3 regions of the Bradyrhizobium sp. IAR9 genome follow, and region 3 is predicted to be linked to each of the others. Evidence: riboswitches for the same ligand, from Rfam matches in the RefSeq annotation. Region 3 holds a riboswitch; each other region holds the start of a gene.
What was found. A riboswitch is a leader RNA that binds a small molecule or an ion and turns the genes downstream of it on or off. The one in region 3 is predicted to bind cobalamin.
Positions count from the first base shown of each region.

Region 1: another riboswitch for cobalamin. It lies ahead of metE (5-methyltetrahydropteroyltriglutamate--homocysteine S-methyltransferase); the one in region 3 lies ahead of GGD67_RS24800 (TonB-dependent receptor domain-containing protein).
Region 2: another riboswitch for cobalamin. It lies ahead of GGD67_RS05405 (DUF1636 domain-containing protein); the one in region 3 lies ahead of GGD67_RS24800 (TonB-dependent receptor domain-containing protein).

Region 1 covers NZ_JACBZW010000004.1:564,083-574,468, forward strand. The annotation lists gene GGD67_RS14640 (nodulate formation efficiency C protein) at 1-794, opposite strand, end outside; cobalamin riboswitch at 1,697-1,900, shown strand; gene metE (5-methyltetrahydropteroyltriglutamate--homocysteine S-methyltransferase) at 2,004-4,349, shown strand; gene GGD67_RS14650 (hemerythrin domain-containing protein) at 5,509-6,108, opposite strand; gene fixJ (response regulator FixJ) at 7,253-7,858, opposite strand; gene GGD67_RS39355 (ATP-binding protein) at 7,855-8,223, opposite strand; gene GGD67_RS39360 (PAS domain S-box protein) at 8,388-8,903, opposite strand; gene GGD67_RS14665 (hypothetical protein) at 9,225-9,476, opposite strand; gene GGD67_RS14670 (hypothetical protein) at 9,479-9,799, opposite strand; gene GGD67_RS14675 (hypothetical protein) at 9,953-10,291, opposite strand.
Region 2 covers NZ_JACBZW010000001.1:1,142,018-1,152,403, reverse strand. The annotation lists gene bluB (5,6-dimethylbenzimidazole synthase) at 48-680, opposite strand; gene cobS (adenosylcobinamide-GDP ribazoletransferase) at 685-1,467, opposite strand; gene cobU (bifunctional adenosylcobinamide kinase/adenosylcobinamide-phosphate guanylyltransferase) at 1,464-1,967, opposite strand; gene cbiB (adenosylcobinamide-phosphate synthase CbiB) at 2,089-3,030, shown strand; gene cobD (threonine-phosphate decarboxylase CobD) at 3,042-4,007, shown strand; gene GGD67_RS05415 (cobyric acid synthase) at 3,996-5,444, opposite strand; gene cobO (cob(I)yrinic acid a,c-diamide adenosyltransferase) at 5,450-6,085, opposite strand; cobalamin riboswitch at 6,127-6,348, shown strand; gene GGD67_RS05405 (DUF1636 domain-containing protein) at 6,443-6,817, shown strand; gene cobW (cobalamin biosynthesis protein CobW) at 6,814-7,848, shown strand; gene cobN (cobaltochelatase subunit CobN) at 7,848-10,386, shown strand, end outside.
Region 3 covers NZ_JACBZW010000010.1:71,056-81,441, reverse strand. The annotation lists gene GGD67_RS24805 (hypothetical protein) at 312-893, opposite strand; gene GGD67_RS24800 (TonB-dependent receptor domain-containing protein) at 946-3,183, opposite strand; cobalamin riboswitch at 3,297-3,512, opposite strand; gene GGD67_RS24795 (hypothetical protein) at 3,556-3,819, opposite strand; gene GGD67_RS24790 (hypothetical protein) at 3,919-4,128, opposite strand; gene GGD67_RS24785 (hypothetical protein) at 4,267-4,443, opposite strand; gene GGD67_RS24780 (adenylate/guanylate cyclase domain-containing protein) at 4,568-6,304, opposite strand; gene GGD67_RS24775 (transglycosylase SLT domain-containing protein) at 6,627-8,813, shown strand; gene GGD67_RS24770 (hypothetical protein) at 8,894-9,202, opposite strand; gene GGD67_RS24765 (hypothetical protein) at 9,246-9,434, opposite strand; gene GGD67_RS24760 (hypothetical protein) at 9,431-9,826, opposite strand.

The DNA.
Region 1 (10,386 bases), on a different contig from region 3:
TCCTTTGGCTCCATGCGAGCGAACCAGGAGCCAGGAGGAAACGCCGCGATACGCTTGGCAAAGGAGGATTGCGGCTCCCAATCTTGCCCTTCGCTCTTCTCGAAAGTGATGACCCCGTTGTGTGTAAAAAAACGGGGGCCTGGGATATTACAGTTCACTAAAAGCAAAACGCGCCACAGATCACCTTTCTCGGTCGGCTTGTCATTCTGCTTCGGCAAGTAGTCCACTCCAACAGGTTCGACGATAGTGCAGCGGCCCTGCCGCAGAAGATCGCCGAGCCGGCCTTGCATGGTCGTCACAAAGTTGAAGTTGCTCGGATCATGCAGAAAGCCAAGATTTGCGTCCCTTTCGCCGTCCTTGACTTCACTGGCGATCAACGAGAGCGCCAGGGCGCGCCAGCCCAATTCCATCGGTTTGGCATAGGTCGACGCAAGTTGAATCGTGCCGTCGAGCGCGACCTTCCAAGTGATAACGTACTGTTCGTCTGATGTATCGACGCGGTGCCTGGTCCACGAAACGAAAACATAGTCATTTTCGTCAAGTTCAGCGACGCCCCACATTCGAGGGACGAACTGCGCCACCTTCGAGACATTGGAGATAATTTGTTCTATTGTCTCGCCGTCTTGCGCTCGCCACGTTGACTTGAATCTTTCGATAAGGGGGCTCTCGTTGGCGCGAACACTGTTGCTCGTCGCAGCCAGCCCGGCCAGGCATATCAGGGATTGACCGAGACAAAACCATAACGCGCGTCTTCCAGACATTTTCCTCATAACTGTCGGCCTATCTGCTTTCATCCACACGTCATTTCTAAAGCGGGGCAACCTTTAACCTGTTATACGCGAGCGCAAGAAGTTAGCGGCGACGCGGCGGGGAGACCGATGGTGTCCCGTGCGAGCAGGCGCTCCCCTCTATGTCACGCGCCGCTAACTTCGCTGCCGGCGACAGCCTCAATTTGCTGTACTGGACTTGCCCAGCAGGAGGAGACTGGGCATGCCGAAGTCTTGCATTCTTCGTGCCAGGTAATGGGCGGCAATTCACACCGCTTTTGTGTCCTCTTTGTCGACTTTCCGACTGGCCCAGGTCTCGATGTTTCCTTTCAGCGCTATCCAGCGCGGCTTATGCATCCTCGTCTCGCGACGGTTTGGTTCGGTATCGTTGCCAGAATGTGCGTTTCGATCTCTGCCAATTTGCGGCCAATGGGCCATGGTGCGTTTGGCGCTCCCGTCGCGACTCGCGGCGCTTCGAGAACAGCCTCAGTCCGGAGCGCTTTGCACTCGACGGCCAACGACGCGAAGCCGATCTTCACCGCCGAGCATTTGGAGTCTTGCTGAACCGCAAATCAACGTGCTGGCAGGGTATGTAGCTGGCTTCCCAGCTTGGGCCTATTCAACACGGATCCTGTTGGCCGAGAAGGTGGCTGGATGGTGGACGTGCTCAAAGAACCGCTGGGAAGCCGGGACGCGCATCAAATGCGTTCTGCTCGAGGCAGCAGTCCCGACCGCGCAAGTCGCATTTGTCCCTTCCATCGATCGGGCATGCGGCAAAGGGGGCAGCTGCGATGGTCATTCCAATATCGCTGACTGGAGAGCGCTTCTACGTCGACTCAACGATAAAGATGCACGGTCATTCGCGTAGCGGATATCGCAGCACCAGCTTGAGACATAATCTGAGAGGTTGACGGAAGACTTCTCTTGCCGATAATCCAAGTCGTCGAGGTTCTCCGGTTCCCATTTGATCCGGAGCTAAGAGGGAAGCCGGTGACAATGCCGGCGCTGCCCCCGCAACTGTGAGCGGCAAGCCGCTGTCCAACGACGTCACTGAAGCCTGCGCGGCTTCGGGAAGGCCGGACAGAAGCGATGACCCGCGAGCCAGGAGACCTGCCCCGACAATATATTTGTCCACGGGGCGGGGTGTCCCGGTGGTGCGCCAAGCAGCCGTCGCACCGCGCGACTTCCCCTGCCTGCGTCCGCCATGGCCTTTGCCCCCAACATGGGGTTCACGCTATGACTCTTCTCTCCCTTCCGGTTGCCACCCTCGGAACGCCACGCATCGGTCCAAGGCGCGAGCTCAAACTCGCTCTCGAAAGCTACTGGGCCGGAAAAAGCAGCGAACAGCAGTTGCTCGAGGACGCAGCTGGCCTGCGTGCCGCGAACTGGGCTCGTCAGAAATCTATCGGCGTCACGGTTATTCCATCGAACGATTTCTCGCTGTATGACCAGGTGCTCGACACAAGTGTCATGGTTGGCGCCATCCCGGAGATCTACGCCTCGAAAGCCGAATCCGTTTCGCTCAAGACGTACTTCGCCATGGCCCGCGGGTCACAATGCGACGATCAGGATGCGAGTTGCGGTCACGGACCGCGCGGATTTGGCGCACCCGCGCAGGAGATGACCAAGTGGTTCGACACCAACTACCACTACATGGTCCCCGAGTTTCACAGGGGACAGACTTTCAGGCTATGCTCTCGCAAGCCGATCGAGGAGTATGAGGAAGCCAAGGCCCTTGGCTTTCAGACCCGCCCTGTCCTGATCGGGCCGGTCACATTCCTAAAGCTCGGCAAGAGTCCCGATCCTGCGTTCCAGCCACTCTTACTACTGGATGAATTGATACCGGCCTATATCGAGGTTCTGCAGGAATTGGCCAAACGTGGGGCAAATTGGGTTCAGTTCGACGAGCCCTGCCTGGTTCTTGATCTGGATGAGAGGGCGCGACAATCTTTGCGACATGCCTATGACCGGCTCGCCAAGGAGGGGCCGGCCATCAAGATCTTAGTCGCCAGCTATTTCGGCGATCTCGGGGACAATCTGGACACCGCCTTGAGCCTGCCAGTCGCCGGACTGCACCTCGATCTGGTTCGAGCGCCACAGTTGTTGGACCAGATCATCGCTGGCGGCCGAAGTGATCTAGTCATGTCACTCGGTGTCGTCGACGGCCGGAATGTATGGCGGTCGAATTTGTCGTCGCTGCGCCAGCGGCTCGAACCCGCGATTGCGAAGCTCGGCAAGGATCGTGTACAGATTGCCCCATCCTGCTCGCTGCTTCATGTGCCGATTGATGTTGAACTCGAAACCGGGCTCGCCTCCGACGTCAAGAGCTGGCTTGCTTTCGCGGTCCAGAAGATGCGAGAGCTCGCGAACCTGGCGCGGGCACTCGCAGGCGACCAGAATGTTGCGCTAGCTCTTGCCGAGTCGGAATGTGCCGCGACTGTCCGCCGGACTTCGCCAAAAATCCATGATGCCAATGTCGCTGTCCGGATGAAAGCGATCGATCAGACCATGCGTCGGCGCGCGAGCCCATCTGCCCGTCGTGCCGAGATCCAAAGCAATCGTTTCGGACTACCGGCTTTTCCAACCACGACGATCGGATCGTTTCCGCAGACCAAAGAGGTCCGGAATGCCCGTGCGGCGCATGCCCGAGGCGCTATGAGCGACGAGCAATACGACAGGTTCCTCAAGGAGGAGACGGCGCGCGTCGTACGCTGGCAGGAGGACATCGGTCTCGATGTCCTCGTGCACGGCGAGTTCGAGCGCAATGACATGGTGCAGTACTTCGGTGAGCAACTCGCCGGATTCGCATTTACCAGGAATGGATGGGTGCAGTCCTACGGATCGCGCTACGTCAGGCCACCGATCCTGTTTGGCGATGTAGTGCGGTCGAAGCCTATCACCGTAGGCTGGTGGCGCTACGCGCAATCACTAACGAGGAAGCCGATGAAGGCGATGTTGACCGGACCGGTGACGATCTTGAACTGGTCCTTTGTTCGCGATGATATTCCCAGAAGCGAGGTCTGCCGCCAGATTGCGCTCGCGATCCGAGACGAAGTCCGCGATCTCGAGAATGCTGGTGCGACCATGATCCAGATCGACGAAGCTGCACTTCGCGAAGGATTGCCGTTGCGTCGGTCGGAGTGGACCGCCTATCTCGATTGGGCCGTGGATTGCTTCCGCATCTGCTCATCCGGCGTCGCTGATCAAACCCAAATTCATACACATATGTGCTACTCGGAGTTCAACGACATCATCGGCGCGATCGCTGCAATGGACGCAGATGTCATCTCGATCGAGACATCGCGGTCGAAAATGGAACTACTCGACGCGTTCAGGAACTACGAATATCCAAATCAGATCGGGCCGGGCGTGTACGACATCCACTCTCCACGCGTTCCCGAGGCGGGCGAAATGAAGGAGCTGATGGCGTTGGCTCGGACCCGGCTGCAGGATTCGCAGCTCTGGGTCAATCCGGACTGCGGCCTGAAGACGCGCAAATGGGAGGAGGTTCGGCCGGCGCTAGCGAACATGGTCGCTGCCGCCCGCCAACTGCGCGCTGCATTCGATTCGCGAGGCCGTTGATCCGGGCTTGGATCTCTTCTCGACAAAGTTGATCCTCTTGCGGTCATTTGCGCTCTCCATAATCGATGGAGCCTTGGGAACACAAAAAAAGCCCGGCCCCCGCTTAGCGGGCCGGGCGAAAGTCTGGGAGGAGCGACGCTGATGCGTCGCGCGGGCTTCGGCGGAAGAGAGGACAACCGCCGGTTCGATTACGGCAAGGACATTCGCCGAAAATCTGAGCCCAGTTGAAGCACAAGCTCAGCATAGCTCAATTATGCAGTGGTATGCGACCGTATAGCCTGAAGTGTACAAATATACACCAAGGTTTGTCGCTCAAGAGCACGTCGGCAACGATTACGACAGCGACGAGGGGAGGTGGTGATGGCGGGGCGGTCACCGCCGGCACGAGCCGCAAACTCGGTGCGCTTTCCTGCCTGGAAACCTTATGCTCGATCAGCGACGATACGAAAAACCTGGCTCCAAGGATCTCGCAAGCGTGGACAATGCATGAGCGGTTGCTGTTGATTTGAACCCTGCTTAAGGCAGTTGGTCGACCGGTTCCACCCGATAGTCGGGTTTCGGCTTGGGCCTCTGTTTGAGAGTCTATGAGTGGACCACGCGGAGGATGTCATGAGCTTGAAGATGGCACGGTGCCGATAGGTTGCTCCTCAGCCGTGAGCGTGGTCCTGCCCTCAACATAGGCCAGTTGAATGATGGCGATCTCGGATCCGACACGACTCGGCTCGGCGCAGAGTTAGACCGGACGTCCAGCGCCTTGCCGTTCGTGCTAAACGTACCCGGGCGAGCAGTGCCTCGCGGATCATTCAGAGCGTGCCGGGCAGGGAAGGAGTGGGAGTGCTTCGCCGCACCCGCGCGGCCGCAAGGTCCGTCCTACGGGTCGGCGGATATGCGAGACATCCGCTTCGCGCGATGTCACTGCGCAACTGCCCAACCTGCGACGGTCATACTGTGGAACGTGCCGGAACCAGAGCTCAGAAAGGCTCGGCCATGGCGTTTGCACGGGTGGTCGAGAAGCGATCTTAGTGCGCAGAAGCCATTTTGGCGGTACGGCAGCCTACGTGCCCGCGAACACCCCCATTTTCATTTCGGCAGGATGAGCATAAGGTCTAATCCCTGCTGTAAAACGGCAGCGACCAATACGGCCCGTCTCGGCGCCGTGTCAGGGATTGCCGGCCTTGGTGGACGATAACGCGACCGAGCTGCGTTCGGCCTCAGCTTCTTGCTCCAATTTCAGAATATGCGCTCTTAGCGCATCGGAAGTGGCTGCCGCTGTCTCGCCGAACAGCGGATCTCCATGATCGGTGACGGCGGAAGCGATTTCGGTCCATTCCTGTGCCGAGAGAGCCTTCAGTGCGGCCGGAAAGAAATCTCGTTCTTCCCACATCATGTGGCGCCGCTCGCATACTATAAAGTCGCGTATGATATTGCCGACGTCTTGCCGAGCGAGCTCACGATCCGTGAGGATGGCGTCAATAGCTCGCGCGAAGCGGTGCAAGCGGTCGACGACTTCCTGGTGTTCAAGCGCCAGATCGCCGACGATTGCAGCTGCATCCGGATCGCAAGCCTTGAGCTTGGAAAAAATCAAGTCTTCCTGTGGATGATGATACACCTCGGGGTAAACCTCGAAATAGCTGATAATCGCGCGAATGACCTCATAATCGGGACGGATCCCTTTCTCAAAAATCTCCAATTCGCGTTGGAGAGCGGCCAGAAGCAGATCAATGTTGCGATGCTCTCGAAGCAAAAGATCGATGATCATTGCGGTGCTCCTGGAGGCACAATTTAGGCCGGAAGCGTTTCTGCCACTTGCAAGATCGCCCAAGCCGAGTTCGGTGTCGTTTGCGCTGCAATTTTCCGCGCTGTTCGACGCAAAAGAGTAGCGCGCTTGAATTTGAGCTGGCGTAAATCAACTTAGCCGAAGTGTTGAGGTTGCCCACGCAAGACGCTGGTCGGATAGCAGGTGGTCTCGGTAAAACTGGCGGCCTGGGCGTGCATGGCGGATCCTATCTTGCGAACGTCGATGGGACGCAGATTGGCTGATCCTGACGAACTGGAAAATTTGGATGTTTTCCCTAGGTAGAAGTCCCTAAGTATTTACACGTAAGTGCCATGAGCAGGGCGTCTTGAATGGGAGCGGCGCGGTCCCTTGTTTGCTCAAACATGTTCAAATCGGATTACAAAGCTGCATGCTGGCTTCGGCGGCCGCGTCCATGGAAACAGTCGGAAGCGCACGGCCGCACCCGTGAAGAGCTCCAGGCAGCCCAAAAGTTGTCGTCCACCGCCACTTTCAGCTCGCCGCAGGAGGTCTTGTTCGGGCCGTCAGCATCGGTCGGCCGCGGAGGTGACGAGGTGGATATTGACGGCATCCCGATCGATGTACGCTGGCCGACGTGGTCGACGCGCTCATGATCATGCGATCCGCTGTCGTACCCCCTTAATGGTGTGTGACGATGGTTAGGGCGGCGCGCCTCGGCCGGAACCGCACTCAGCGCGCGCTGGTATGCCGGCGTTCCGTGCCCGCAGTGCCGCTTCGGCTCGCTCCAAAGTACGCGACCGTTCGATTTCGAAGACCGAAGTGACTGTCGCCCAGCCGGGCGCAATGAGCGAATGATGGTCCTCTCGTAGCCGATTGCCACAGCGTCAAGATGCGCACTTGTGCTCAATGCGATGGAAGTCGAACCGTTCACGGCAGCTGCTGTCCATCGGAGCACAAATTTGGGCCGACGTAATGATCTTCGTCATGTGCCGTCGTGATTCAAGTAACCAGCAGCGTGTGTTGCATCGGTAGCCGTCACCGAAAACATGATCCGCTCGGCGCGGGTACGCCTGAAAACCCTCCGTTCGCCGTCTGGACTGCGCAGCTTGGATGCAGGAATAAGCCATTCGCGCCATTTGCGCTGGTGCTAGAGTCCCGCGGTAATGGCGATCCGCATCAACTCAGACATGCTGCGGGCATTGGTCTTGGCCATGAGGTTTGCACGGTAAACCTCGACTGTCCGGGGACTGATGCCGAGATCATGGGCGATCACCTTGTTAATCTTGCCGGCTAATAGTCCCTGCAGGACGTCACGCTCGCGCGAGGAGAGGCCCGCGAGGCTGGCTTCCGCCTGCAGTTTCGCTGCGTTATCGGTTAGTTTCGTTGGCCGCGCTTCCAAAGCACTAATGATCGCACGCAATAGCACGTCCTCCACGAACGGCTTCTCGATGAAGTCGACCGCACCCGCTTTCATCGCTTCGACTGCGAGCGATACGTCGCCATGACCAGTTATCAAAACGACGGGGCAGTTGTCGCGATTGGCCTTCACTTTACTGACTAGTTCGAGACCGCTCATACCCGGCATACGGATGTCTGACACAATGCAATCAACTGGACCGCTCGCCACGTCATTAAGAAACGCGGTCGCCGTCTCATAGGTTGCTACGTAGAAACCGTTTACATCAAGAAGAAACGCGAGTGAGTCCCGCATTGCGGCGTCGTCGTCGATCACAAGAATGCGCCGCCCAATCATGTCTCTTCATTAAGCTCCGCAAATGGCGCGCTGAACTGAAGGATCGTGCTGCCACCCGGATTCGCTTCCGCGACGATATATCCGCCATGCGACTCGATAATCGTCCGGCATAGTCCCACACCCATGCCATGCCTTTTAATCGTGACAAAGGGCTGGAACAGTCGGTCGGCGATATCAGCGCTGATGCCGGGGCCTTTATCGGCAACGGTAAACCTCTCGAGGTTGGCAGCTTCGCGGCGCCGGCAGGAGGCCATGGACTCGATTGCATTGCACATCAGGTCCAGCGCAACCTTCTGGATCTGGATCTGGATCTGGATCTGGATCTGGATCTTGTCGACGATCATGTCGCGGTCGCTGCGGGTCATCACGCGTACGCCTTGTTCCTTGGGGCCGACTAGGCCAGAGCCACAGCTTGTTCAAGGAGCGTGGGCGCCTCTCCACAGTGTGCAAGCCCCTGACAACGAATTCCTGCCTGCGCTTGATGATATCTTTGGCGCGTAGAGCCTCTTGGGCGGCATGTTCGAGTGCATCACCAATGCAGTTGCGTCCGATTTGTCGGGTGCCAGCAGAGCCTTTGTTCGCGCATATTGCTTGTAATTGCGGAGAGCGGGCGGGTCATCCTCATGGGCAATAGACGATGCCATCTCACCAATGGCGGTCGGCCGCGACACGTGCACGAGTTCGGATGGCAGATCTTGCAACCGTCATTCCTGCGCCCGCTCTTAGTGACGTTTCGGATGAAACCGGTGAAGAGCCGTTCGGCGCGCGCTATGGCCTCACCGACGGAGGTCGAGCCGTCGCTCCGTTCGCCGACCACGATGCGGCCCATGCCGATGATGGGCCGCTCGCCGTTGGCCACATAACGTTCGATGTAGCGCTCATGCTCGGCGCGGTAGAGCTGCGGCATCAACCTCGACACATTCATACCGACCACGTTGTCCGGAGACCAACCAAATAAACGCACTGCCGGGGCGCTGAACGAGCGAGTGATGCCCTTCTCGTTAATCACGATCATGGCGCTCGCGAATTCCGCGATATCGATCATGTTTGCGGGATCGGTAATCAGACCTTTCACAAGAAGGGCCATGCTGTAATGAGGCAGAGCAGAGGAGCGGCGTTCGCCCGGCCGCGGCCGCGACGAAAGCAGCAAAACGAGGACTGGAAGGTAGATGTTCGTGAACGTGAGGTCCTGAAGATACGGATTTAGCGCCGGGCACAGCACGAGAGCCAGCGCGGCGGCTGCCGCTGCAGTGCCATAGCCTTACCGGACGTGGTCGGACATGTTTCCTGGTAGACCCTCTCATTCGATTGACTCTACATTGTTTCCCACGAGAGGCCACCAGAACGCGCCTCAACTCAGACCAATCTATTGTGCAGGATGGCCGCCGCTATCTGGCCATATGCGCCAGTGCGTCGGCTGCACGGCCACGTGTTCTCCGGTCTTGGCCTTGATCCAGCCGCCGAAGGTCCGGCGGCAAGGAAAGACCACCCGGTGAATGGTATTACCCTCGATCACGGCAATCTCCAGATCCCGACCAAAGGGCGGCGCCGTTTCCAGCCGCTCCCAGGTCAGGTCGCCAGTAGATCTTGGACGGTGTTCATTGCTGCTGGCTGACAAATTCAGGCAACCTTCTGAACTACGGACCAGATGGCTTGGACCGCCGCGCGAGCAGGCTCAGCCCAATATTGCCCAGGCGGCGTGGCGGCCGGGGTTTTATCGGCCGTGGCGCCGTTGAACTTATCGTGCCGGGACATGATCGGCTCGCCAACCGAAATATTAGGATTGGCGCTGCGAAACAACTCCCGGGCTTCGGTCGAATCGATCTGGATCAGCTCAAGACCTCGGCGGTTGGTATTAACCGCCGTTCTGCAGAAGCTGAACTGAACCGCCGCTCCCGCAATCTGGCGCGCGGCGGGACGAATGTCCCCGTGGTCTGTCATCTCGAACATCCTTCGTTGGTGGGAAATTTCCTTGTCCCACGGCGTCAGCGTCGGGCATTGGGTTGTGATGACGTCAGCCGCGCCCTTGTGACCGGGGCGGCATCCCCGAGGACCGGAAGATGCCGGAACTCGCCTGACTCCATTCGGAGGGGCCTAGCTGCGCTCGGCGTCGATCATCGCGCCCGTCCGCGGGTCGATGAAGTGGACGCATTCGCACGCGGCGCAGGTTATTGTGTGCAGGTCATCGGCACGCGGCTCGGGTACGTCCGGCCGCAGTCCTTGAACTCGGTCGCCGGTATCTGGACGTGAAAAGATGATGGGGCGCCAAGTCTTTCTGTCTGCCATGTGTGTGACCTTGGAGGGGAAGCTCACTTCTATCAGTAGGCAGTCGCCGCAGTATTGATACAGGTCAAAAAGAGCTGATGCGTATCCAGAATGGCCGAGCTCGAGCGGCTGCTGCGAGCCGCACAGGCCCGCGTTGGCAGGCGACATGTCCCAAGTCGGGCGATCCGCCAGGACCTCGCGTTGGTCCGCAACACGCCAGCGTGTAGCGGGGTTGATTTGAGGCGCAGCGCGCGCGAATGAGC
Region 2 (10,386 bases), on a different contig from region 3:
ACGAAGACGTGGATGCCGGGACACGCCCGGGCATGACGAGCTTGGGGTCAACGCCGCAACGTAAACTCGTCTGCGCCGCGCCGGTGCTCCCATTTCGCCTGCTCCAGCTCGGGCTGGTTGCATTCGACTTCCGGATAGCCGATGCAGAGATAGGCGATGAACTTCCAGGTATTGGGCACGTCGAGAACGGCGTGGATACGATTCGGATTGAGGATCGAGATCCAGCCGATGCCAATGCTCTCTGCGCGTGCGGCGAGCCACATCGCGGTGATGGCAGCGACCACGGAATACTCGGTGGTTTCCGGCATGGTCGCGCGGCCGAGGCCGTGGCCGATGTCGCTGGCCTTGTCGGCGAACACGGCGAGGTGTCCGGGGGCCTGTTCGAGGCCCGACAATTTCAGCGTGGCGTAGCGGGCCGCACGTTCGCCGGAATAGCAGTTCAGCGCGTCGGCGTTGCACGCCGTGAAATCGTCGATGATGGCGCGACGTCGTGCGGCATCATCGACGGTGACGAAGCGCCAGGGCTGGCTCAGGCCGACCGAGGGCGAGAGACAAGCGGTCTCGATCAGGCGATCGATGGCGCCGGCCGGCAGCGGGTCAGCTCGAAAGCGGCGGACGTCGCGGCGCCACACGAACAGCTCGCGCAAGTGCTGACGGAAGGTGTCGTCGAACTCGACCATGAGATCAGCCTCCCATCCGGAAGGATGCCGCGACCAGCAGAATGAGGATCTCGCCGATCTGCTCGAAGGCACCGAGGATGTCGCCGGTCTGCCCGCCGATCTGGCGCACGGCAAGCCGCGCCAGCAACAGGCCGGCGAGCGACAGCAGGATCAGGCCGACCAGCGCCTTGCCCGGCCCCAACGCGAGAGCGAGCGCGAGCGTTCCAAGAGCGAAGGCGACGGCGATGCTGCGGCCCGGCGGCGGTCCCGCGCTCGCCGACAGCCCGTCAGGCCGCGCTGGCGGTACCAATGACATGAAGGCCGGCACGCCGGCGCGGGCGGCGGCATGCGCTGACAACAGTGCAAATGCAACCAGCAAGGGATCGGCGATCGCTGCGAGTGCGCTCCAGCGCAGGCCGAACGACACAATCAGCGCGCAGACGCCGTAGGTCCCGATCCGACTGTCACGCATGATCTCGAGCTTGCGCTCGCGCGTGCGACCGCCGCCGAGCCCGTCGGCGGTGTCGGCGAGACCGTCTTCGTGCAGCGCGCCGGTGATGAGGGCGGTCGTCGCGAGTGCAAGCAGGGCAGCAATGTTCGGCGTCAGTCCGAAGCGGATGGCCACCTTGTAGACGAAAGCGCCGGCAAGGCCGACCAGCAGTCCCGCGACGGGTAGCGCCCAGGTCGCGCGCGCGACGGCGCCGTCGCCTGCAGGCTTCGACGATGCGACGGGAAGGATCGTGACGAACGACGCTGCCATCCTGAGATCGGCGACGACGTCCTTGAAGAGCTCGGCGCGCGGCATCATTTCAATTTCATGGGCAAACCGGCGACGACGAACTCGACCTCGTCGGCGGCTTCGGCGATGATCTGGTTCATGATGCCGGCGGCGTCGCGATAGCTGCGCGCCAGCGCGTTGTCGGGGACGATACCGAGACCGACCTCGTTGGTGACGAGGACGACCGGGCTTTTCAGGCGGGGCAGGGCGGCCGCGAGTTCGGTCACTTCACGCTCCCAGTCGCGTTCCGCATGCATCAGGTTGGAAAGCCACAGTGTCAGGCAGTCCACCAGCCGTGCGCCGCCGCCATCGCTTGCGATCAGCGCGGGCACGAGATCGAGCGGCACTTCGCGCTCGATCCAGTCGGTTCCGCGGCGCGCGCGATGCTTTGCGATGCGCGCCTCCATTTCGGTATCGAGTGCCTCCGCCGTCGCGACATAGACGGGCTGCCCGGGAAAAGCGCGCGTGCACGTTTCTGCACGCTTGCTCTTGCCCGATCGCGCTCCGCCCGTGATCAAGATGACGGCCATAAAGGTCTCCTGTGGGCCTGACTAATCACCAAACGCGGCCAAAGACAAAGCCGAAATCAGCCGGGCGGGGGCTTGCGCTCTGCCTTCGCTTTGCGCAACAGGGGCGGGACAGGAGGCGTGTGTGGGCTTTGCGGGTGCGATGGTGGTGGCGATGGCGGTGGATGCCCTCCTCGGCTGGCCGTCGTGGCTGTTCGCGCGGATCGGTCATCCCGTGACCTGGCTGGGTCGGCTGATCGGTGCCATCGACATCACGTGGAATCGCGCGTCCGATCCGCCGGCGCTCCGCCGCGCTGCTGGTGTCGCCGGAGCGCTCCTGGTGATCGGATTTTCCGTTGCGATCGGCTGCGCGCTTCAGGCCTTGCTTTCCTCGGGTTGGATCCAGATCGTGCTGATCGGCATCCTGGCCTGGCCCTTGGTCGCTTCGCGCTCGCTACATGACCACGTCGCCGCCGTCGCGAATCCTCTGATGGCCGGTGACATCACCGCCGCGCGCGAGGCAGTCTCGCGCATCGTCGGCCGTGATCCCGCAGCGCTCGATGAAGCCGGGATCGCGCGCGCGGCGATCGAGAGCCTTGCGGAGAATGCCTCCGACGGCATCGTGGCGCCGGTGTTTTGGGGCGCGCTGCTCGGGCTGCCGGGCATCATCGGCTACAAGGCGATCAACACGCTGGACTCCATGATCGGCCATCGCAGCGAACGGCACGAGGCCTTCGGCTGGGCGGCGGCGCGCATCGACGATGTCGCCAATTTCATTCCGGCACGGCTGACCGGATGTCTGTTCGTGCTGCTGGCTCCTCGGCGATCGGAGGCGCTGTCATGCATGACGCGCGATGCACGCCGTCACCGCTCGCCCAATGCCGGCTGGCCGGAAGCGGCCATGGCCGGCGCGCTCGGCGTCCGGCTCAGCGGCCCTCGCATCTATCACGGCAGCGCGACCGACGAGCCCTGGCTGAACGAAGGCGCGCGCGACCCGCGCGCCGCTGATATCGCCGAGGCACTGACGGTCTACCGCCGCGCCATGATGCTGCTCGCCGGCCTGCTTGCGATCCTGGCCTTCGCGTGAAAGAACGGGGCATGCGCGAGCACGGTGGAAATCTGGATCTGGCACAGCAGCGTTTTGGCGGACGCGCGGAAGACTGGATCGATCTGTCGACAGGGATCAACCGGCTGCCTTATCCCGTGGCCGAGATCGATCCGCACCATTGGAATGCGCTGCCGTCGCGATCCGACATCAACGCCCTGCATCAGGCGGCGCAGCATGCCTATCGCACCAGCGCACCGCTCGTTGCGATGGGCGGCGCGCAAGCTGCCATTCAATTGCTGCCGCAACTGGTACCAACCGGCCGCGCCCGCATCCTCGGACCGACCTACAATGAATACGCAGGGGTTCTGTCGGCTGCAGGCTGGGATGTCCAGGAGGCCAGCGAGCTCGACGCGCTGGCAGGCGCGGATCTCGCCATCGTCGTCAATCCCAACAATCCCGGCGGTCAGCATCATGCACCGAAGGATCTGCTCGCACTGCTGCCGCGCGTCGGCCGCCTCGTCATCGACGAGAGCTTTGTCGACGCCGTTCCGCTGCTGTCGCTTGCATCGGAAGCCGGTCGGCCGGGACTGCTGATCCTGCGCTCCTTCGGAAAGTTCTATGGTCTTGCCGGCCTGCGGCTCGGCTTCGCGATCGGCAATGCCGCCGACATAGGCAAGCTTGCGTCGATGTCGGGTCCATGGCCGGTTTCGGGAGCGGCGATCGCGATCGGCTGTCGCGCGTTGCGTGACGACGCCTGGGCCGAGGCCACGTCAGCGCGACTTGCCCGGGACTGTGTTCGCCTCGATGCCATCGCGCACGCGCAAGGCTGGATGCTGCTTGGGGGGACGCCGCTGTTCCGTCTCTACGAGACGCCCGGCGCGCTCGCCGCGCAAGAGAGATTGGCACGAAGCCATATCTGGTCGCGCGTCTTCGCACAAAGGCCGAGATGGCTGCGCCTCGGGCTTCCGGGCAGCGAAGCCGAATGGACGCGGCTTGCCGAGGTGCTAGCGCGCTAGCGCGAGCAGTCCTTCCACGTCGAGATGCTTTTCGATGTGATCGGCCAGCGCATCGAGCGCGCTTTCGACCCTGGCTTGATAGGGCTCGCCACCTGCGGGAATGTCGAGCCTGGCCAGATACGCCTTGCGGAAATCATCCGACGTGAACAGGCCGTGCAGATAGCTGCCCTGCACGCGGCCATCGCGCGAGATCGCGCCTTCGGGCCCGCCGTTCAGCTTCGCAAACGGGCGCGCGCGATCCGGCCCGTCAGTGCGGCCGATGTGGATTTCGTACGCCTCGATTGGCTGGTCCGTGTCGGTATGCACGGCCGCGACACGCGTCAGCGTCTTCTGCGGACTCATCACCGTGTCCACGTCCAGAAGTCCGAGGCCCGGCGTGTCGCCTGCGGTGCCTTCGATGCCGTCAGGATCGGCGACGCTGCGTCCGAGCATCTGATAGCCGCCGCAGAGACCGAGCACATGGCCGCCCCTGCGGTGATGCGCGAGCAAATCGATGTCCCAGCCCTGCGCGCGCAGGAAGGCGAGATCGCCGCGGGTGGATTTCGAGCCAGGGATGATGACGAGGCGGACATCGCCCGGGATCGGCTCGCCCGCGCGTACCATCACGAGGTCGACGCCCGGCTCGAGCTTGAGCGGATCGAGATCGTCGAAATTGGCGATCCGCGACAGCGCCAGGCAGGCGATCTTGCACTGGCCCGGCTTGCGCGCGTCGCTGAGGCCGAGCGCGTCCTCGGCCGGCAGCTCGCCGGCGCGCGCGAACCAGGGCAGCACGCCGAAGCCGAGCCAGGCCGTTCTTTGTTCGATCAGCCTGTAGCCATCGTCGAACAGCGAGGGATCGCCGCGGAACTTGTTGATGACAAAACCCTGGATCATCGCGGCATCGTCGGGGTCGATCACGGTCTTGATGCCGACCAGCTGGGCGATGACGCCGCCGCGGTCGATGTCGCCGACCAGCACGACCGGCACGTCCGCCTTGCGCGCAAAGCCCATATTGGCGATGTCGGCCTTGCGCAAATTGACCTCGGCCGGACTGCCGGCGCCTTCCACCAGCACCAGATCGGCCCGCGCCTTCAGCCGCTCAAAGCTCTCCAGCACTGCGCCCATCAGCGATGGCTTCATCGCGGCATAGTCGCGGGCACGCGCGGTCGCGATGCGCTTTCCGTGGACGATCACCTGCGCGCCGATGTCGGTCTCGGGCTTGAGCAGCACGGGGTTCATGTCGGTGTGCGGTTCGACGCGAGCGGCCAGCGCCTGCAGCGCCTGGGCGCGGCCGATCTCGCCGCCATCAACGGTGACGGCGGCATTGTTCGACATGTTCTGCGGCTTGAACGGGAGCACGCGCAGGCCGCGCCGGGTGAAGGCACGCGCGAGACCGGCGACGATGAGCGACTTGCCCACGTCCGAGCCGGCCCCCTGGATCATCAGCGCGCGTGCCATCGAACTCAGAACTCGACGCCGGCCTGTGCCTTGATGCCGGAGCGGAAGGGATGTTTCACCAGCGTCATCTCGGTGACGAGATCGGCGATCTCGATCAACTCGTCCTTGGCGTTGCGGCCGGTGAGGACGACATGCGTCATCGGCGGCTTCGAGGTGGTCAGAAACTCGACGATCTCGGCGATGTCGAGATAGTCGTAGCGCAGCGCGATGTTGATCTCGTCGAGCACGACCATGCGCAGGCTCTCATCGAGGATCAGCTCCTTGGCCTTCTCCCAGCCGGCGCGCGCGGCGGCGATGTCGCGGGCGCGGTCCTGCGTCTCCCACGTAAAACCTTCGCCCATGGCGTGGAACTGGCAGAGGTCGCCGAAATGGCCAGTGAGCAGGCGCCGCTCGCCGGTATCCCAGGCGCCCTTGATGAATTGCACGACTGCGCAGGGAAAGCCATGCGCGACGCAGCGGACGATCATGCCGAAGGCCGACGAGGACTTGCCCTTGCCGGCCCCGGTGTGGACGATGATGAGGCCCTTTTCGCCGCTCTTGGTCGCCATGATCTTGTCGCGGGCGGCCTTCTTCTTCGCCATTTTCGTGGCGTGGCGGGTGTCGGTTTCTTCGGCCGTTTTTGTATCCGGTTCAGGCGTCATCGGGTCCCGGTCCTTCGGCTTGACAAGTGGCGGCCACCGGCAAATGGTGGCCCGGCGTTGGTTCCTGTCCTATGACAGGCGAAGAGGGAATGCGATAGGGTCCGAATCGGCAAGATTTGGGTCCAAAATGCAGCCGCCCCCGCGACCGTGACCGGAGAGATGTCCGAAGCCACTGATTCCCTCAGGGAATCGGGAAGGCGGGGATCGAAGGGGAAAACCCTGCTCCGCAAGCCGGGAGACCTGCCAGCGCGGACGAGTTTTGGACCGGCGGACGGGGTGTTCCGCGACGGGGAAAACGGGCCTTCTGAAGAATGGTCCGTGTGCCTCATCGCCTCCCGCTGTTATCTGGAAGAGGCGATGACCGTCACACTTCACGTCTGCATCACCTGCCGTGCCGGCGAGACGCCAGGCGAGGGCGAGGCGACGCCCGGCAAGCGCCTGCATGGGGCGATCCTCGACGCGGGCGTGCCCGAGGGTGTCAATGTGGTTCCCGTCGAATGCCTGTCGGCCTGCAACCAGGGTTGCTCGGTCGCACTGAGCGCGCCCGGCCGGTGGTCTTACGTCTATGGCCGCCTGTCGGATGCAAATGCGCAGGATGTGGTCGCGGGCGCCGCGGCCTATGCGGCCGCGCCTGACGGCCTTGTGCCCTGGCGCAGCCGGCCGGAAATATTCCGCAAGCAGTCGCTTGCCCGCGTTCCCCCCATTGCCGTCGTGCCGGAGGCCGCCGAATGAACTCGCTCGCAAAAGTCCCCGTGACGGTGGTCACCGGTTTTCTCGGCTCGGGCAAGACGACGCTGATCCAGCATCTGCTCAGCAATGCCGGCGGCAAGAAGCTCGCGGTGCTCGTCAACGAGTTCGGCAGTGAGGGCGTCGACGGCGAGATCTTGAAATCCTGCGCCGATGCCAATTGCCCGGAGGAGAACATCGTCGAGCTCGCCAATGGCTGCATCTGCTGCACGGTTGCCGACGATTTCATTCCGACCATGGAAAAACTACTGGCGCGGCCCGTGCGACCCGATCATATCCTGATCGAGACCTCGGGCCTGGCGCTGCCCAAGCCGCTGCTGAAGGCATTCGACTGGCCGGAGATCCGTTCGCGGATCACCGTCGACGGCGTGATCGCGCTCGCCGATGCCGAGGCTGTCGCCGCTGGCCGCTTTGCGCCGGATCCTGACGCCGTCGAAGCGCAGCGCGCGGCGGACGAGAATTTGGACCATGAGACGCCGCTGTCGGAAGTGTTCGAGGATCAGATCGCCTGCGCCGACATCGTGCTGCTGACCAAGGCCGACCTCGCTGGGGCGGCGGGACTTGAAGCGGCCAAGGCTGCCATCACCGCCGAGATGCCGCGCCGCGTGCCGATGCTCCCCGTGACCGACGGTGCGATCGATGCGCGCGTCATCCTCGGTCTTGGCGCCGCCGCCGAGAACGATCTCGCCGCGCGTCCCTCGCATCATGACGGCGAGGAAGAGCACGAGCACGATGATTTCGCCTCGGTCGTGGTCGACCTCCCTGAAGTCGCCGACGTCGATGCGCTGGTCGCATCCGTCCAGAAGCTGGCGCGCGAGCAGAACGTGCTGCGCGCTAAGGGCTACATCGCGGTCGCGGGCAAGCCGATGCGGCTGCTGCTGCAGGCGGTCGGCGAGCGTGTGCGCCACCAGTTCGACAAGCCCTGGGGCGCAGGTCACAGGCAGTCGAAGCTCGTCGTGATCGGCGAGCACGGCGATATCGACGAGGCTGCCATCAAGGCAGGACTAGGTATCTGATGCACGTCGTCTTCCGCGAGAGCCGCGGTCTGGAGGAGACCGCGACGCCAAGGGATATCGGCCAGGACCCGGCCGATCTCGTGGTGCTCTCGTATTCGGATTCGGATCTCGCGGCGTTCGCAGCCGGCTGGCGGCGTGGTCGCGAGAGCCTGCCGTCATTGCGGCTCGCCAATCTCGCGGAGCTGCGCCATCCGCTGTCAGTGGACACCTATATCGAGCGCACGCTGTCTCAGGCGCGTGGCATTCTGGTTCGTCTGATTGGTGGTGAGTCCTACTGGCCGTATGGTCTGGCTGCGCTCCGGCAGCTCGCCAAGGACCGTGGCATTGTGCTGGCCGTGCTGCCGGCCGACGGCCGCGACGATCCGCGGCTGGATGGATACTCGACCGTGCCGGTCTCGACGCTGCGCCGGCTCAAGGTGCTCTGCGACACTGGCGGACCGGTCGCCGCGCAAGCCGCGATCGCACAGCTCGCACTGGCTTCGGGACTCTATGCCGGGCCTGTTATCGGCGACACCGCCGTGCCCGAGATGGGGTTCTACGATCCCGCCCGCGGCGTCATTGCGGCACCGGCGCACGGCGAGGGCAAGCCGCGTGTGCTGGTAACGTTCTATCGCTCATATCTCACCGCCGCGGATACGGGCCCGGTCGATGCCCTGATCGCAGAGCTGCGCGGGCGCGGCTTTGAAGCCTGCGGCGTGTTCGTGACCTCGCTGAAGGCCGCGGGCGTCGCGGATTGGTTGCGGGCGCATCTTGCACAAAATCCTCCGGCGGCGATCGTCAACGCGACGGCGTTCTCCGCGGCTGGCGACGACAGCACGACGCCGTTCGATGCCGCAGCGTGCCCGGTGTTCCAGGTCGCGCTCTCCACCGCCCGGCGCGAGGACTGGGCGGACTCGCTGCGCGGCCTGTCGCCCGGCGATCTCGCGATGCATGTGGTGCTGCCCGAGGTCGATGGCCGTTTGTTCGCGGGCGTGGTGAGCTTCAAGTCGGCAGGGATGCGCGATCCCGATCTGCAATTCGCGCATCTGGCGCATCGCGCCGATGAGGGGCGCGTGACAGCCGTCGCCGCGCGCGTCGCGGCCTGGCGGCGCCTCGCGGAGACGCCGGCCGGTGAGAAGCACCTGGCGCTCGTGCTCTCGAACTATCCGGGCCGTCCGCACCAGATCGCGCATGCGGTCGGGCTCGATGCGCTGGCCTCGGTCGAGGCGTTGGTGTCCGATCTCGCTGAGGCCGGCTTCGATGTTGTTCCGGTCCATGCGCTCGGCGAGGCGCTGCTGAGGCAGCAGCTCACCTGGGGCATCGCCGATTATCGCGCGGCGCTTTCGCGCCTGCCGCAAGTTTTGCAGGATGATCTTGCGCAAGCCTGGGGCGCGCCGGAGAGTGATCCGAGCTGCCGCGACGGCGCGTTTCATTTCGCCGCGATCCAATGCGGCAAGTCGGTCATCGCGGTCCAGCCGGAACGCGGCGATGCGACCACGCGCGATACCGATTATCACGATCTCGCCCGCACGCCGCGCCACGCCTATGTCGCGTTCTATCTCCGGCTTCGGCAGCAGGCCTGTGACGCCGTCGTGCACATGGGCGCACATGGCACGCTGGAATGGCTGCCCGGGAAATCCGTGGCTCTGTCGTCCGCGTGCTGGCCGGAAGCCCTGATCGGCGATCTTCCAATCATCTATCCCTTCATCGTCAACGATCCCGGCGAGGCCGCGCAGGCGAAACGGCGCTTGGGGGCCGTCACCATCGGCCATCTGCCGCCGCCGCTCACCGCATCCGCCGTGCCGGAAGGCTTGCGCCGGCTCGAACAGCTCCTCGACGAATATTCGACCGCCGATGGTCTCGATCCCGCGCGCCGCCAGCGATTGATCGCAGCGATCCGTGATGAGGCGCGCGTGGCGGGCCTCGAAGACGATCTCGGTTTGGATGCCTCGGCCGCGCCGGCCGAAGCCATTCCGCGCATTGATCGCTTCGTCTGCGATCTCAAGGAAAGCCAGTTCGGCGACGGCCTGCATGTGTTCGGCCGCGGCGCCTGCGGCGATGCGGAGCGCGATGCGTTGCGTTCGGCACTTGCCGGCAAGCGCGTTGCGCCGGGACCGTCGGGCTCGCCCTATCGCGGCCGTCAGGACGTGTTGCCGACCGGACGCAATCTCTTTGCCGTCGATCCGCGCGCGGTGCCGACGCCGTCGGCGCATGCGCAGGGCATCAAGCTTGCCGAAGAGCTGCTGCGCCGCCATCTGCAGGATCATGGCGACTGGCCGAAGGGCCTCGTGGTCGATCTCTGGGGCTCGGCAACGATGCGCACCGCGGGCGAGGAATTTGCGATGGCGCTGCATCTGGCTGGCCTTGCGCCGCGCTGGGATCACGCCTCCGGCCGCGTCATCGGATACGACATCGTCGCGCCGGCCGAACTCGGCCGTCCCCGCATCGACGTCACGCTGCGGGTGTCGGGCCTGTTCCGCGACGTCTTCTCAGGCCTTGCGCAATTGTTCGAGGCCGCCTCCGAAGCGCTTGCGACACGCGAGGACGAGGGCGACGAGA
Region 3 (10,386 bases):
GCTCACAGGGACTACCCGCCCTGCCCGCGCCTCTCGTGCCGACGCTGCCGCGTCCACCGCAAGCCCGGCTCGCGACAGTGACGACCACATAGTCGCCCCTCTTGGGTGAGCCGGGATGGGCAAACACATACGCCGAAACCGAATTTCGGTAAAGTGGAATATTTTTAGCGACGTGGATTGACAGAGGGCGACACAGGCACGATCGCGTAGCCCGGATGGAGCGCCAGCGTAATCCGGGACGGTGCTAGATGCCGGGCGAGCGGCCCCGGATTGCGCTTTGCTCCATCCGGGCTACGGCCACGATCGGCCGCTCAGGCGGACATCGCTCGCTCGCGTCCGGCCGGATCGACCAGGCGCACGATCTCACAGATGGCAACGAGGCCGGCGAGCCAGACGGCGGTGGTCAGTCCAATGCGCGTCACGATCGCGGCGGTGAAGGCGCCCTCGCCGCCGAGGAACGGCGTCGTGGCGAGCAGCGCGAGCTCGTAAATCCCGTAGGCGGCGACGAGCGTGATCGCCAGCATCAGTGGCGTGCGGCCCTGCGGCAGCAGGCCGAGCACCGTCGACGAGGCCGCGGTCGCCAGAAGCGCGGCCGCGCCGATCACGAAGCCCCAGGCAATGGTGCCGACGTCAACGGGATAATGCAGCACGCCGAAACCGATGGTCTGGTTGACGAGCCAGGCGCCGGTGACGACGAGCAGCGCCGGACGCTGCGGCAGCATCGCCGCGGCAACGACGGCGAAGGCCGCGAACGGCGTGGCGCAGGCGAACGCAAAACTTGCGAGCGCGCATGACGCCGTCAGCAGCGCAAAGCAGAATATCGGCGCGAGGCGCGGCGCGACCGGGTGAAGCCGGAAGCGATCGCCACCAGACGGCAGGATGCTGAGAGCCATGGTTGAATCTCCTTCTTTCGAATTCTAGTCCATTTAGGGCGCGTGACGAAAATCAGAACGTTGCACCGGCCTTGAGCAGATAGGAGCGGCCGGGCAGCGGATAGGCGCTGAAGCGGCCGTCCGTGAAGGTGCTCGCGATGGCGTAGTCGTAGTAGAGCGCGTTCAGCACATTGTTGATGCTGAGGGACCAGAAGTAGCGCTCAACCTGGCCGCTGAGCTTGAGATCGATCGTGCCGTTGGCGGGAATCGGCTTCTGGGTGCCCGCCTGGTCGTTGTCCATGCGTCGCTCGCTCCAGAAGCGCGCGGTGGCATCGAGCACCACGTAATTCTGCCAGATGTTCCAGGTGACGCCCGCACTCGCCGTGTAGCGCGAGACCAGCGGCACGTCGTTGCCGGCCCAGATGCCTTCGCGGAAGACCGCGCGGGTGTAGGCCACGCCGGAGCGCAGCAGCAGGGCGTCGTTGACGCGATAGGACAGGCTGGTCTCCGAGCCGTAGCGGCGGGTCGGATCGAGATTGGTGTTGTAGAACAGGACCGGATTGAAATGGACCTCGTTGGTGAGATCCATCAGATAGAGACTACTCTGCAGCTGCAACCCGCCGCCCTTGATGCGAACACCGCCCTCGATATCCCCAGAGGTCTGGGTCTTGAGCTGGAACGTTTGCGGGATCGCAGCGAAGGTCAAGGGATCGAAGGAAGGCCCCGAGGACAGGCGCTCGTCGACATCAGGCGTGCGGAACGCGCGCGCAATGCGGCCGAACAGCGAGACCTGGTCGTTGAGGCGATGCTCGGCCCCGAGATGCAGCGCATATTGGGTCTCGTTGCTCGTCAGCGGCAGCGCGCCGATGTCGGCGTTGAAGGGAGCTGCCGGGTCGAAATTGTCGCGTGCCGCAAGTCTGACGTTCTGCACCCGCGCGCCGTAGGAGATGTCGGTCGTGGGCGCGATTCCCAATGTGTGCTGGACATAGCCCGCAACCGTCTGCTGCCTGAGGTCGTAATTGTGCCATGGGGAGAGCCCCTGCCCGGCGCCGCGGCCCTGCTCAAAGCTCGCATCGTAATAGTCGATGCCGCTCAGGAGCTGCGACGGCATGCCGAGCAGCAGGCTCTTCACGCTGAGCCGCGGCGTGATCGACCAATTCGTCAGATGGGAACCGACATAGGTCGACGTGAAGAACGCCGGAACCGGAGTCGGGGTGGAAAAGAACGCACTCTGCTGCTTCTTGTCGCGCACGCCGCCGTCGACAATGAGATCGACGCCGTTGACCAGGGTCTTGGTGAAGCCCGCGGTCGCGCCAAAACCCTGCTGGTTGGCGTAGTTGAACGGCGTGCTGGTCCCTCGCCGGTTGGCCCTGAGCTCGTCGAGGCCGATGGAGGGATCGACGGTGCGGCCACCCGGCAGCCGCAGCTCCTGATTGTCGCCGGTGATGGTGAGAAAAGCAGTCAGGCCCGGCGTCGTGTAGTTGAGATTGCCGACGCCATTCTGCTGCGAATAGCGATTGTTGTCGCGGTAGCCATCGGTCCTGACCGTATTGCCGTAGAACGAGGTCGACCACGGGCCGGAATTGAGCGAGGTCGAGACATTGCCGAGCCTGGTGTTGAACGAGCCGAAGCCGGCCTCGATGCGCGCGGTCACGGGCGGTCCGCCGACGCCATTTTTTGTGATGATGTTGATCACGCCGCCGACCGCGTTGTCGCCGTAGAGCACCGCGCCGGAATTGCCGCGCGTGATCTCGATGCGTTCGATCGAATTGAGCGGGATGGTGGAGAGATCCACCTGCGCCATGTCGACGTCGTTCAACCGTCGTCCGTTGACCAGCACCAGCGTGTTGGCGGTGGCAAAGGCGCCGAAGCCACGCAGGTCCACGCTGGTCTTGGCGCCTATCTGGCCGCCATAGAGCGTCGTGAGTTGGGCCCCCGGCGTCTGCGTCGCGATGATCTCGGCAAGCGTCTGCGATGGCGAATGCGCGATATCCGCGGCCGTGATGACGGTCGTGGCAGCCCCGACGATGCCGCCGCCGCCGGCGGCAGCCTTACCGCCGGAGCCGGATGAGCCGGCGCCATTGCCTGCCGGCGCGACATTCGTCCTCGCCCGCTGCCGAGTCGCCTCGCCGTCACCGGTCGCCCTGGCGCGCGTGCGGTTGTAATCGTCGGGCTGCGTCACTTCGATCGGCGGCAATTGCTCGGCAAGCGCGTGCTGGGCGAAGGCGGAGGACAGATCGAGCGAATGGAAGGAAACGGATGCGAGCAGGCCGGCGGCAAGGCGCCTGGCGGCAGAGACGAGACGGGACACAATTGTAACCTCGGTATGACGTCAGTGGCACGTCACAGCGAACGAGGTTTCACGGCAGAGCGATGGATTGCTCCGGTGAAGCTAATGTCTGTACTCCCCGACCGACATCTTCGCGTGTGACCACGGCTGACGGCAGGTCTCCTGGCTCGCGGGTCGTGACCTTGCGTCGCCTTCCCAGGACCGAGTTTCCCAGTGGCATGAGACGAAAGATTCACCGCTTACAGTTGCGGGGGCAGCCGTGGCGTTGAGACAGATCCCTGCGTTGGGAGAATCCCGCACCACATTCCCTTTTGATCTCCCTGAGGAGAACCGTCGCCGATCATTTACGAGCCGTTGGCCCCGGGAGTCAATCGACCGGTGGATGCCGGGCGCTCAGGTCCGCCCTCGCACACGTTGCGCCTGGGCCCAGGCGACAGCGACGTCGCGCGGCGGAACATCGACGCGCTTGATCGGGGTCAATTCGCCGGAGGCCGAGACGATGGCGGTCTCCTCGCGACGACAGCGCGTGCAGACAAAGCGGACCTCGTGCGGGGACGCCGACCAGCTCGACCGCTTCACATTGGCCGCCATCGGCCAGGCATCACAATGCGAGCACGACACCAGAAATCGACCGGGATCGAGCATACCCATTTCCATCGGACTCCGCGTCCTGCCCACCTGCTTCAATGATTAACCCAAGTGAATCGTTCCGGTGCCCCAGCACCGCCGCTGGGTGCGCCGGAGAAAGCGGTGGCCTCAGCGCGCGCCCTTGAGGGTGCAGGAGGTGGTGCAGGTGACCGTGGTGCCGCGATCGCACGATTTGCACGCACTGACGCACTGGTTCATGTCGCGGGGATTGTAGCTGTAGTTCCGCATCGGGCAGGTCGGCGTCGAGCCGGTGATATCCTGCTCCTGGTCGCAGGCCGCCGTCATGAGCGCGACTATGATCACGGCAACGAGGCGCATGTGATTGCCCTGTCAAGCATGGCAAATGACACTCGCGAGGTGCGCTGCAATGCAGCGAACCCCGGCCTTTCCACCACGAGCGATCGCTCGCGACGTCAAGGATGCGCGCCAAACCTTAAGAACGGATTGCAGCCGGCGTCAGGCCGCAGCCTTGGTCGCGATCGCCTGCCGCATGTCCACCGCCAGCTGACGGTACTGTTCCGAGAGTTTCAGATAGAACTCGCGCTTGGTGCTGTCGGTGGCGAGCTTGGCGATCAGCTCGCATTCGGCGGTGAGCGTCTCGAACCGTTCCAGCCTGTCCTGAAGTTCCGTCATCGGCGTGTCCCCGTCAAACGCCTCATGGACATCCAACCTAAGCCCGGGAAATAGGTCACGGCGAACATCGTTATCGAGTAGAAACGTTTTTTCCGGACAGGGCGGGCCGGCCCAACAAAAACGGCTATTTCTGCTCCAGGCGCCAGGCGCCGTCCCACCCCTCTTCCGGCGGCTTGGTCTCGAATTGCGCGATGCGGCCGAGCATCGTGCGCGAGGGGCCGTCGCCGGGGACGGCTTCGAGCGCGGCGTTGAAGGCGGCGCGCGCCTCGTCGAAGCGGCGGGCCCGATAGGCCGCGAGCGCTTCGGCATAATGCGTGCGCAGGCTGTCCTGCGCGGCGGTGAGCGCGCCCGCCCGCGCCATCACCTCGAAGATCGGCTGCGGCGCGCTCTGGCCCGCGACCGCGAGACGATCGATCTCGCGCAGCTCGAGCCGCGCTCCGATCGCATCAGCAGTTGCCTGCGAGATCAGGATGCGGGTGCCGTAGACCTTGTTGACGGCCTCCAGCCGCGAGGCCAAATTCACGGCATCGCCCATCACGGTGAAGCTCATCATCAGCTCGGAGCCGATGCTGCCGGTCAGGACCTCGCCGGTGGCGATGCCGATCCGCAGGTCACACGGCGCCGGCATGGCGCGGATGCCGAGCAGGTCGGGCAGCTGCTTCTGCAGCGCGGGCACCTGGTCGACCATCTCGGTTGCGGCGATACCGGCCAGGAGCGCCTGCTCGTCCTCCTCGATGAAGGGCGGGCCCCAATAGGACATGATGGCGTCGCCGATATATTTGTCGATGATGCCGCGATTGCTCCTGATCGGTCCGGACATCACCGTGAAATAGTGGTTCATCACCCTGACGAGGCCGCGCGGGGTCATGCCCTCGCTCATCGAGGTGAAGCCGCTCATGTCGCAGAACATGATGGTCATGACCCGGCGCTCGCCGTCGATCGCGACCTCGGGCCGGTCGATCAGCCCCTGCACCACCTTGGGATCGATGTAGCGGCCAAAGGTCTCGCGGATGCGCTCGTTGTGCCTGAGCTGCTCGGTCATGCGGTTGAAGGCCGCGGCTAGCTCGCCGATCTCGTCCTGCGTGGACACGGTGATGGTCTTGTCGAAGCGGCCGGCCTCGACCTCGCGGGTGCCGGCGAGCAGCAGCCGCACCGGGCGCGTGATGCCGCTGGACACCAGGAGCGCAAAGGCAAAGCCGACGATCGCCGCGAGCAACGTCACGATGCCCGAGACGATGATCGCCTGGTGCTGATGGCCGATCACCTGCGACGTGCTGGCGAAGACCTGCTTGAGCATGTCGGCCCGGATCGCATCGATCTTCTGGTTGAACTGGTCGCGCAGCGCGTCGATATGCTCGAGGGTGCCGCGCGCTTCCGCCATCTGCTGTGCGTCGATCTGGTTTAGGAGCCTCGCGTGGCTCTCCTTCTGATCGCGGCGCAGCTCGCCGACGGCGGTCTCGATACGGGTCTCGATCCGGGCCAGCGCGGCATTGTCGGACGGCGTGCGAGGGTCGTCTATGATCGCGTTGATCAGCTTGCGCGCGCGCTCGGCCTCCTCCTCGATCTTGCGGTCGGCGTCCTCGAACTCGCGAAGGCGCGCCGCATAGGCCTCCTCGTCCGAGGACGCCTGCATCTTCATCATGATCATCCGCCGCAGCGCCACCGATCGCTCCAGCGAGCGGATGTTGGCGCGCGCGAGATCGCCATAGGCCGGGATGTAGCGGTTGGTGAGCTCGTCGAGCAGGACGCCGACCTGGCTCGACATCACCATCGACAGGATCGAGGTGACCAGCATCAGGACGATCAATCCGAGGGCGATACCGACGATCTTGCGCCTGATCGACTGGTTGAAAATCGGCATAGCTGCAGGGACAAAGGCCAAAGGGACGGAGCAAGGGAACTCCATACACCGGATCTGGCTGCGGGAACACGCGCAATCTGGTTCCTCCTGGCGCCCTGAACCAAGCCTGACCGTCGCAGGCCCGGATCGTTAACAAAGGTTAAAGAAGCTGACCTTTGCTCCCCAGCCGAAGTTCCCTGGTCACATCCGTATTTTGCCGCATTGTTGCGACAGCGTGAGGAATGCGAAACGATGCCGTGGCATCGTTCTCGATGTCGTTGATTCTCAAGCCGCATGTCGTCGCGGACCTTGGTTTGTAGTGGTTTCGCAGGGGGACCATGGGATGAACCAGTGCCTACGCTCGCTCGCGTGTCTCGTTGCCGTGGCCGCAATGGCCCTCCTTCCGACCGAGCTGGCGGCCAAGAGCAGCCACAAATCGTCCGCGCCGAAGAAGTCGCATGAGGCGAAAGCCGGCAAGCAGCGTCATGCCGCGGTGAAATCGCGCCATGGCAAGCATGCCGAGGCCAAGCGCAAGTCGAAGAAGACCGGCGACGATCCGCCCGAGAAGCCGGCCGCCCCGCCGCTCACCGGGGACCTCGCCGCGCTAAAGGATGCGATCGACCTCGCGCGCAAGGGCAAGACGGATGATGCGAGCGCGGCGCGCGACCGCATCGCTGATCCCGCCGGACAGAAGCTCGCCGACTGGTTCATGCTGCGCCACTCCGAGAGCACCGCCAATTTCAAGCGTTATGCCGCCTTCCTCGCCGCCAATCCGGGTTGGCCGAGCAGCGCCCTGCTTCGCCGCCGCGCCGAGGCGCGGCTGTGGCAGGAGAAGGCCGACGCGGCCACCGTGCACAAATTCACCATGGACCGCCCGACCAGCGCCAAGGGCAAGTTCGCCCTCGCCCGCGTGCTGCTCGCTGAAGGCGACGCCGACAGGGCCGCGCGGCTCGTGCGCGAGGCCTGGCGCACCGACGAATTGTCCGAGCGGAGCGAGGAGGATTCCTACGAGGCGTTCCGCGATCTGCTCAACTCCGAGGATCATCGCGCCCGCATGGACAAGCGGCTCGGCGCCAAGGACTATGCGGCTGCGCGGCGCGCCGCGAAACGGCTCGGCGAGGATGAGCTCGCGATCGTCAAGGCCTGCGCCGCCGTCACCGGCAAGGCCAGCAAGGCCAAGGATTATCTCGAGGACGTACCGACTGAAGCGCGCCGCGATCTCGGCTATGTGCTGTGCCGCGCCCAATGGCACCTCCAGAAGGATCGCATCGACGACGCCGCCGAGGTGATCCTGGCCGCCGCGCCCGGCACTATGGCCGCGCAGGACACCGACGCCTGGTGGCGCGAGCGTCGCATGCTCGCGCGCAAGCTGCTCGACCAGGGCAAGTTCAAAACGGCGTATGACGTGGTGCGTACCGCCGCGGTGCCCGAGAAGGAAGTCTACCGCGTCGACTATCATTTCATGTGCGGCTGGATCGCTCTGCGCTTCCTGAATGATCCCCAGGCGGCCATGGCGCACTTCGCCGCCATCGATGCAGGCTCGGCCAATCCGATCGCGCTGTCGCGTGCCCATTACTGGCGCGGCCGTGCCGCCGAGGCGATGGGTGCTGTGGCCGATGCTCGCATGAGCTACCGGGCGGCCGCGCGCTATCCGACCGCCTATTACGGCCAGCTTGCGCGCGCAAAGATCGGCCTCGATCGCATCGAGCTGCGACCGCCCTCGCCCGTGCTGGCCGCGCTCGACACTCCGCCCGCAGACGAGCGCGTGCGCGCTGCCGACATGCTCTACGGCATCGGCGAGCGCGACACGGTGTTCTATTACGCCGAGGATTTCGCCAAGGAGAGCACCGACGTCGCGGCCCTCGAGGGGCTCGGCGAACTCGCCGGACAGCGCCGCGATGCGCGCGTGATGCTGGAGGTCGGCAAGTCGGCGCTGGCGCGCGGGCTCGCGCTCGACCATTACGCTTTTCCGACCATCGGCATCCCCGAGCACCAGCAGGTCGCGCCCGCGATCGAGACCAGCGTGATCTATTCGGTGGCGCGCACCGAAAGCTCGTTCGACCAGCGCGACAAGTCGCCGGCCAATGCGGTCGGGCTGATGCAGGTGACACCTGAAGCCGGCCGCGACACCGCCAAGCGCTTTGGCCTGACCTACGACTGGGACAAGATGGTCTCAGATCCCGTCTACAACACGCAAATGGGCGCGGCCGAACTCAGCGCGCTCCTGTCGGAATATCGCGGCAACCAGATCATGACGTTTGCCGGCTACAATGCCGGCCGCGGCCGCGTGCGCGAATGGGTGCAGGCCCGCGGCGACCCCAGGGATCCCAAGGTCGATCCGGTCGACTGGGTCGAGCGCATCCCGCTGTCGGAGACGCGCAACTACGTCCAGCGCGTGATGGAGAACGTGCTGGTGTACCGCGCCAGGTTCGAGGGCAGCAGCATGGTCGCCGGCAAGTCAGACCAGCGCGTCACGACGCAGGAAGTGAGCGCGGCGCCAACGGGATCGGCCGCAGCCCCGTCGCCCTAGCCTCGCGATCGCCGGGGCTGGACGCGGCGCGGGCTGGACGCGGTGACTGCGGCCGACTGCTCTGCGCGGCCGTCATCGAGCTAGCCGTCACCTCCTTCCGTGGTCAGAAGGTCGTACTCGCGCAGATATGCCTCGGCCAATGCGCGCGACAGCGCGCCGATCTGAATCATCCAGCTCCAGCTCGAGATCGCCGCCAGCGCCGCGATCGTCTCGAGCGAGCTGCCGGGCCACAGCATGTCCATGGCCGTCTGCTGACGGTAGCAACCGTAGTCGCAATACCGCTCCTGCTTGGACACATGACGGACGTAACTCGCACCCAGGGGCCGGGCGCATGCGCGGCAGACGCCGCCGTGGCAGGGATGTTCCTGATTGACGAGCATGAATCTCAATGCCGTGTCCTCTCCTGCCGAATGCGTTCTGCGGCCCGACTACTCAAGATGCCGCGCGCGTGCGTCCCTCGATCAACGGCGCGGACTCGTGATGAAGTGCGTAGCAGTCGTAGCCGCAGTAGCGCAGCAGCGTCCTGGCGTCGCGCAGATAGCCACCATCGATCTCCTCGCAGCACCAAAGGCACGACGTCTTGCGGAACGGGGTTCTGCCGTTCACCAATATGAATCTCACGTGGCACCTCCCAGCGCGAAACAGTAGACCAGGTCGACCAGAGAGGCGGACGGCGGTGGCGCGCAGATATGGTTGCGACCGTCGGGATTGTCTCTGTTGCGCTCGACCTTCTGCGACGGGATCAGGATGTATTTGCCGTCTTCCCGGCGCCGCGCGTAGATCCTGCCGTCGACGTAGCGAATCTCGGTCGGGTAGCAATCGGCATTGTTGCAGCAGCTCAGAACCGGATTGTCCGGCATGTGCCAGCTCGAATAGAACTTCTCGTGCAGCAGTTGATCCTGAGGCGGATGGTGACGATGTGAACCATCCGGTCCGGCTTCGTCGGCCTCCACGCCCGTCACCAGCGAAAGTGGCAGCGCGATCGCCAACAGGAGCTTGCAGGTACGGTTCAACGCAGCCTCCCGACGAAGAAATTGCCTGAGGTGGCAGACGCGGCGGCTGGTCCTCAGGCCGCCTGATATCGGAACAACCAGCGACGGTCGCGCTCGCGGCGCGCCCTGAACCGGTCGAGGCATTTCCTCGAGCAGACCGGCGTCCGCCAGGAATAGTATCGGATCAGGCCAAACTTCGCCGCGCAGACAGCACAGCCTTTGGACTCGGGACGGCGCTCGGAGTAGTCGGGGCTATCGCACATCATCCTCTCCTCTTGACCTCTTAGGGGTCCCGGCTTCCTTGTGCGCAAGCACGGGTCGCCACGGTCGTCACGGAAAATGCGGCTTCTCAATCGTGACTGCCAATTCACCCGGCAAGTCAGGGGGCGGATGCAGAGCCTGGCTCTTTTGGGGGCAACCCCCCCGGAGCCTTTCAGCAATTTGTGCTCCGCAATCGTCTCCTCTCGATTGGCTGCCAAACTAGGCCGGCTGCAACGCATCACTCAATTGTACGGAGGTAAATGCGCGCTAGAACTAGGGTTGTGCGAGCTATACATAGGTTTGGCCGTAGTTTTGCGGAC